DNA from 2 places in the Pedobacter sp. genome. Region 1 is predicted to be linked to the other one. Evidence: riboswitches for the same ligand, from Rfam matches in the RefSeq annotation. Region 1 holds a riboswitch; the other holds the start of a gene.

Region 1 (3,433 bases):
GCCGGAAATGATTCGGGGAAAAGCAGTTTGCGCATTAGTTTTTGCTGATCTGAAATGGAAAAGGCATTTTTATTGGCTAAGCTAAAAGGTTTATTTACCAGTTTCTCTGCACTGTCTAAATAACCTTTGCCCATTACCAGGTTGCTGAGTTTTAACGCATATTCTTTCGGATCATACTGAGCAGGCTGACTGTAAACTAATTTATCACCATTAAAAAAATTAATCGGATTGGTATGCTTTGCCGATTCGCCTGCATCTCCAATAGCCAATCTGTTTAATATCCGACTGTGGTTAAGACCATTTTTCTTTAGCTTCTTATTGATCTCTGCTCTTCCAATAAACTCAAAAAGCCTGTTGAAAGCATCGTTATCGCTGGTTAGCAGTATTTTCTTAATGTAATGCTCAATAGAAGGAAGCTTATTTGCTGCACTTTCATCTTTTGATACCCTGGTTTGCCCCTTAAATGCACTATCTGTTATCATAATGCTTTTCGCTGTAAGTCCGGTATGTTTTAGGGTATTCACTTTCTCCAGTGCAAAAATTACAGCAGCTAACTTAACGGTACTGGCAGGGTAGAAGTAATGGTTGGGATTAAGGTTATAGCTGTAGCTTTTAAAATGTGATTTGTTTTGGGCATCCCGATTTATCTGTGTGTATAGAATTTGAACCTGGTTGCGTTCCGGATGATTTAAGATCCCGGCAAATAACTCAGGTTTGGATTCCATTAATTTTTGAAGCATCGTAGTATCGGTTTTTTGTGCCATTGCAGATACACTGATTAGGGAAAGAAAAATAAAAGCCGTTTTTTTCATGTGCTGGGATTGATTTTTAAAGTTAACCTTTTGCCTGAAGAAAGATATCCTTTAACATCCATTTTACATTTAGCTTAATTTTACTAATTTTGCGGCGCTTTTGGTTTCCGGTTTTACACCCGGAATTAAAAGGGAATACAGTGTAATTCTGTAACTGTCCCGCAGCTGTAAGCTCTATAACGATTTTTCAATCAGTTAGCCACTGTTTCTAAGAAACGGGAAGGTAGAAAAATCGGGAGTAAGTCAGAAGACCTGCCTTTAGCATATAATTTCATAGCTTTCGGGGATTGAAGCTAGGATTGAGGTACTAAAGGTTTTCGTATTTTCATTTCCTTCAAATCTGTTTGCTGTGGGTAATAACTCGCAACAAAAATGATTATTAAACATCTTGCCCAACGTGGCATCATGCAGTTTTTTATTGGCACTTCCATTTTCTGGATAGCCCTATTATGCCCTGATTTTTTATGGGCACAAGCTGATACCGTAAAGGTTAATCAACTTAAGGAAGTTCAAATCAATCAGTTAAGGATAAGTAAGCAGCACCTTTCGCCTACGCCATTGCAGGTACTATCTGGTTTAGAACTGCAAAGGTTGAATGCTTTATCAATTGCAGATGCTATCCGCTATTTTTCTGGTGTTCAGGTTAAAGATTATGGTGGCATAGCCGGATTAAAAACCATTAATGTGCGCAGTATGGGTAGCAACCATACCGCTGTTTTTTATGATGGTGTGCAGCTGGGTAATGCTCAAAACGGGCAGGTAGATTTAGGGAAGTATACTTTAGATAACGTAGCGGAACTTTTGCTAACCAGCGGGCAACGCAGTGAACTTTTACAGCCGGCAAAGGCCTTCGCTTCTGCAAGTGCTTTATATATCAAAACGAAAGTACCAACTTTTTTAAACAAAAATCAAAACATCAGTACAGATGTAAAAACCGGATCTTTCGGTTTTATTAATACAGCGGTTTTGTATGAGCAAAAGATAAACAAGCGCCTCGCCTTTAACTTGAATGCAGCATTTTTAAATGCAAACGGGAAATATAAATACCGCTATACCAACGGATATTACGATACAACAGTTGTTCGTACCAATGCAGATATTTATTCCTATCGCCTGGAAGGGGGAGCATTTGGACAAGGTGCAGATAGCAGCCAATGGAATGTTAAGCTTTACAAATATCGGTCTGAACGTGGTATCCCCGGAGCAATTGTTTCCAATAAATTTGATTTTAGCCAGCGCCAATGGGATGATAACTCATTTGTTCAGACCCATTATGAAAACAACCCAAACCGGCGATATAACATTTCTTTAAATGCCAAGTATGCCAATGATTACACCCGTTACAATGATCCAACTATTAAATCTGATAGGGGTGCGCTAAATAATATCTACAAACAACAAGAATGGTACCTTTCTGTGGCCAATGTGTACCAGATGAAGCCATATTTGCATTTTGCTTTCTCTGCCGATTATAGTTACCAGAACCTGGATGCTAATCTGGAATACTTTGCCTATCCAAGCCGCAGCACAGGTCTATTTGTACTGGCAGGTAAATACTTTAAAAAAAGATTCGAATTTCAAACCAATGTATTGGCTACGGTTATTAACGAGGAAGTTAAAACTTTATCTGCCGCCGGTAACCGCACAGAATATACTCCAGCAGCCATGTTTTCCTGGCAGCCTTTTCAAAGTCCGAATTTTAGATTGAAAGGTTTTTATAAATCTATATTTAGAATGCCAACCTTCAACGATCTGTACTACACTTTTATTGGAAATACGAGTTTAAGGCCGGAATACACGAAGCAGTATGATTTAGGTTTTAACTACAACACACACTCTTTACATGGATCACTAAAGAATTTCTCCGTTCAAACCGATGTTTATTACAACCAGGTAAAAGATAAAATTGTTGCAGTACCCACACTTAACTTATTCAGGTGGACAATGCTCAATCTGGATGCAGTATCTATTAAAGGACTGGAAACCAATATTAAAACTTTATGGTTAATCAATGAGTTCGAATTCAGTACCAATTTAAATTATACATTCGAAAAAGCATTGGATGTAACCAAAACCGGTTTTACGTACCGCAATCAGATTCCATATATTCCTGTTCACAGCGGTTCATTTACCGGAAGTATTACCCATAGCAGGTACAGCTTAAACTACAGCTTTATTTATACCGGTGAACGTTACAGCCAAAAGGCCAATATACCGGTAAACTACGTAAAGCCTTACTATACACATGATCTTTCTATCGGTGGTTATTTCGGATCACATCAGAATTATAAAGTTAATGTCGAGATAAATAATCTGCTTAACCAGTACTACGATGTGGTACTCAACTATCCTATGCCCGGACGAAACTTCCGGATTACACTCAGTGCTAAAATTTAATACTATGAAAAATACCAAATCTATTTTGTGGCTGGCCTGTATGCTGCTTGTGTTCCTCTCTTGCAGGAAGGAAGATAGTTTTATCCCTGAGGAACAGGAACAATTGCCTCCTGATCCAACAGTTGAACTGAAGGGTTTTTATCTTTTAAACGAGGCTAATATGGGATCGAACAAGTCCTCGCTGGATTATTACGACTTCAGTTCTGGTGTATACCGCAAGAATA
Region 2 (3,433 bases), 2.4 Mb from region 1:
CAGGACCTGCTTGATGATGGTTATACATAATCTGTGGTAACCACTCAATAAAAAGCTGTCTTCCTATGTTTTGTGTTTCTTTAAGGTTCAGCATAAAAAAGTCACGATTATTATCATGCCCGGCATATTTTTCATATAACCGTGGTAATCCGGATAAGGTACGTTTGCTCTGGTCCTTTTGCCTCATGTACCAGCTGGTAACCAGTTCTTGTCCATCGGGATTAGCATGGGTAAAAAGGATAATTACATTGTCCAGAATTTTCATGGTTTCAGGATCTGTTTTAGAAGCAAACTCGTAAGCAGTTTGAATCAATTGGTGAGCACCAACCGTCTCAGTGGCATGAAGGCCTCCGTCTATCCAAACTACCGCTTTTCCCTCTTGCGAGAGTGATTTGGCTTGTTCCGTGGTAATTTCGGCATGAGCCAATTGCTGCGAGATCTCTTTATACCGTTCCAGCTTTTGAATATTTTCTGGTGAAGACACAATTAACATATATTGGCTTCTACCTTCTTCCGTTTTTCCAATATCCACCAATTTTACTCTTTTGGAATGTGTTGACAGTTTTTTAAAATAGGCTTCTGTTTGAGTGTAGGTTGCCAGTTGGTAATTCTCTCCGATATCAAATCCAAAGTGAGATTTAGGGCTGGGCACTTCCTGAGCTGCAGCAGAAAACCCAACCACCAGAAAAAAAATAAATGAGAGCTTTTTAAGGTAGTTTTTGATCATAATAAGTTTAGTTTATTGGATAAACCAAATATAATATAGATTATCAGCTGTAATTCGCTTGCGCTAAATTTGTTACAGACATAAAACTTACCCGGATTTGTCCAAAAATTAGCTAAACCGTCAAAATCCTGCTGCTTATTAGTTACATTTGCGCTTGATGTAAGTTCTTAACTTTATTTTTCATCAACCGGTGAAGGTCCTCGGTGTAATATCGGGGATAATAGGGAATCATGTGAAAATCATGAGCTGTCGCGCAACTGTAAGTCTTGTCTGTAAAAAAGGCAACAGTTTTATCATTCATGCCACTGTACTTTAAATGTATGGGAAGGCGATAAAACTGGGGATAAGTCAGGAGACCTGCCTTTTATCGAATTGACGATGCTTTCGCGTTATAAAGCCATTGGTCAGGTCTGATAAATACAATAGAATATCTGATTATTCATGTGCTCAAAGCATTTTCTGCAGTAGAGCGGATTTTGTATGCTTCAAACTTTTCCAGCGATTTATAGCCAAAAAGCTGTAAAATATTGCAAAAAGAGCTTTTAAATGATTTTTTACTTAATCTTTAAAAGAATGAAAACGCAAAATTTAGGCTATCCGCGAATTGGTAGCCACCGCGAACTGAAAAAAATCTGCGAAAATTATTGGGCAGGAAAAACAGGTTACAAAAATGTACTCCAGGTGGGTAAGAACATCCGCCACGAAAACTGGCAGCTACAAAAGGAAGCAGGGATCGACCTTATTCCTTCAAACGATTTTTCTTTTTATGATCATGTTCTTGATCATTCCCTGATGTTTGGCGCTATTCCAAAAAGATATAACGAGGTTATTTTGAGAAAGGGAAATGCAGAGCTTGATCTTTACTTCGCCATGGCGAGAGGTTATCAAAAAGAGGATTTGGATGTAGTAGCGATGGAAATGACGAAGTGGTTTGATACCAATTACCACTACATCGTACCAGAATTTTACAAAAACCAGCCCTTTAAGCTCTTTTCTACCAAAGTTATCGATGAATTTTATGAAGCCAAGCAACTGGGCATCATTAGTAAACCTGTGCTTATTGGACCGGTATCATACCTGCTCTTAGGCAAAGAAAAGGAAGCTGGCTTTGAAAAGATTGATTTAATTAAGAATCTTCTTCCTGTGTATCTTGATATCTTAAACAGGTTAGCTGCTTTAGATGCCGAGTACGTTCAGTTTGATGAGCCTTTTTTAGCGTTAGACTTATCCGAAAAGGAGCAGGCGGCATATCAATTTGTGTATAAGGAAATTAAAAAAGCCTTTCCAAAATTAAAAATAGTTCTGGCAACATATTTTGAAGGATTAGGAAACAACTTGACTTTAACCACCTCACTACCGTTTAATACATTACATATCGATTTGGTGAGAGCTGAAAATCAACTTGAATCGGTTATTGCAGCGCTTGGCGACGATAAAATATTATCATTAGGCCTTGTTGATGGTAGAAACATCTGGAAGAATGATTTCTCTAAATCCAGTGCCCTCATTACTCAGGCCGTAAAACATTTAGGTGCAGCCAGGGTATGGATTGCTCCATCGTGTTCCCTCATACATTCTCCAGTAGATTTAGATAATGAAACGGATGAACAAAACCTATCTGCAGAAGTTAAACAATGGCTGGCTTTTGCTAAACAAAAGGTCGCCGAAGTAGTTACTTTGAAAAAGATTGCCACACAAGAAAACCCTGCATCTACCCAGCAGAAACTAGAAGAAAACCTTATTGCTATTAATAACAGGGAAAACTCAACACTAATTCATAATCAGTTGGTTAAGCAACGTGTTAAAGCTTTACAAACAAAAGATTCAGAAAGATCAAATCCTTTTTCGCTCAGAAAAATTAAGCAGCAATCGTTAAACCTACCACAATACCCCACTACAACTATTGGATCGTTTCCACAAACAGTTGAAGTAAGAAGCTGGAGAGCTAAGTTTAAAAAAGGATTATTTACTGATGAAGAATATAACAGCTTAATTGCCGAAGAAACGGCCAAAGCCGTTAAATGGCAAGAGGAAATAGACCTCGATGTTTTGGTTCATGGCGAATTTGAACGCAATGATATGGTAGAATACTTTGGAGAGCAACTGGCTGGTTTTGCCTTTTCTAAAAACGGATGGGTACAAAGCTACGGTTCTCGCTGTGTGAAACCACCCATTATTTTTGGCGATGTTTCGCGCCCTAAACCAATGACAGTAAAATGGACATCGTTTGCACAATCCTTAACTTCCAGATACATGAAAGGGATGTTAACCGGCCCGGTAACCATCTTGCAATGGTCCTTTGTCAGAAACGATCAACCCCGTTCAGAAACCTGTACACAAATTGCCCTCGCGATTAGAGATGAGGTTATTGACTTAGAAAATGCCGGTATTAAAATCATCCAGATTGATGAACCTGCCATAAGAGAAGGGCTTCCATTGCGCAAAGCGGATTGGCAAAACTATCTTAACTGGGCTGTTAAGGCCTTCAGAATTTCTGCTGCTGGGGTTAAAGATGAAACACAGATCCACACACATATGTGCTATTCTGAATTTAACGACATTATACAGAATATCGCCGCTATGGATGCAGATGTAATTACAATAGAAACCTCCCGCTCTCAGATGGAGCTTTTAGATGCTTTCGCAAACTTCAAATATCCAAACGAAATCGGGCCTGGTGTTTATGATATTCACTCTCCGAGAGTT

What was found. Region 1 has a riboswitch for cobalamin ahead of ACQY77_RS02375 (TonB-dependent receptor). Riboswitches for the same ligand answer to the same signal wherever they lie in the genome.
Region 2: another riboswitch for cobalamin. It lies ahead of metE (5-methyltetrahydropteroyltriglutamate--homocysteine S-methyltransferase); the one in region 1 lies ahead of ACQY77_RS02375 (TonB-dependent receptor).

Annotation. Positions count from the first base shown of each region.
Region 1 covers NZ_OZ257244.1:634,790-638,222, reverse strand. Annotated here, with positions in the region: gene ACQY77_RS02380 (serine hydrolase) at 1-812, opposite strand, end outside; cobalamin riboswitch at 897-1,086, shown strand; gene ACQY77_RS02375 (TonB-dependent receptor) at 1,185-3,209, shown strand; gene ACQY77_RS02370 (YncE family protein) at 3,214-3,433, shown strand, end outside.
Region 2 covers NZ_OZ257244.1:3,059,071-3,062,503, forward strand. Annotated here, with positions in the region: gene ACQY77_RS12335 (M14 family metallopeptidase) at 1-727, opposite strand, end outside; cobalamin riboswitch at 905-1,106, shown strand; gene metE (5-methyltetrahydropteroyltriglutamate--homocysteine S-methyltransferase) at 1,301-3,433, shown strand, end outside.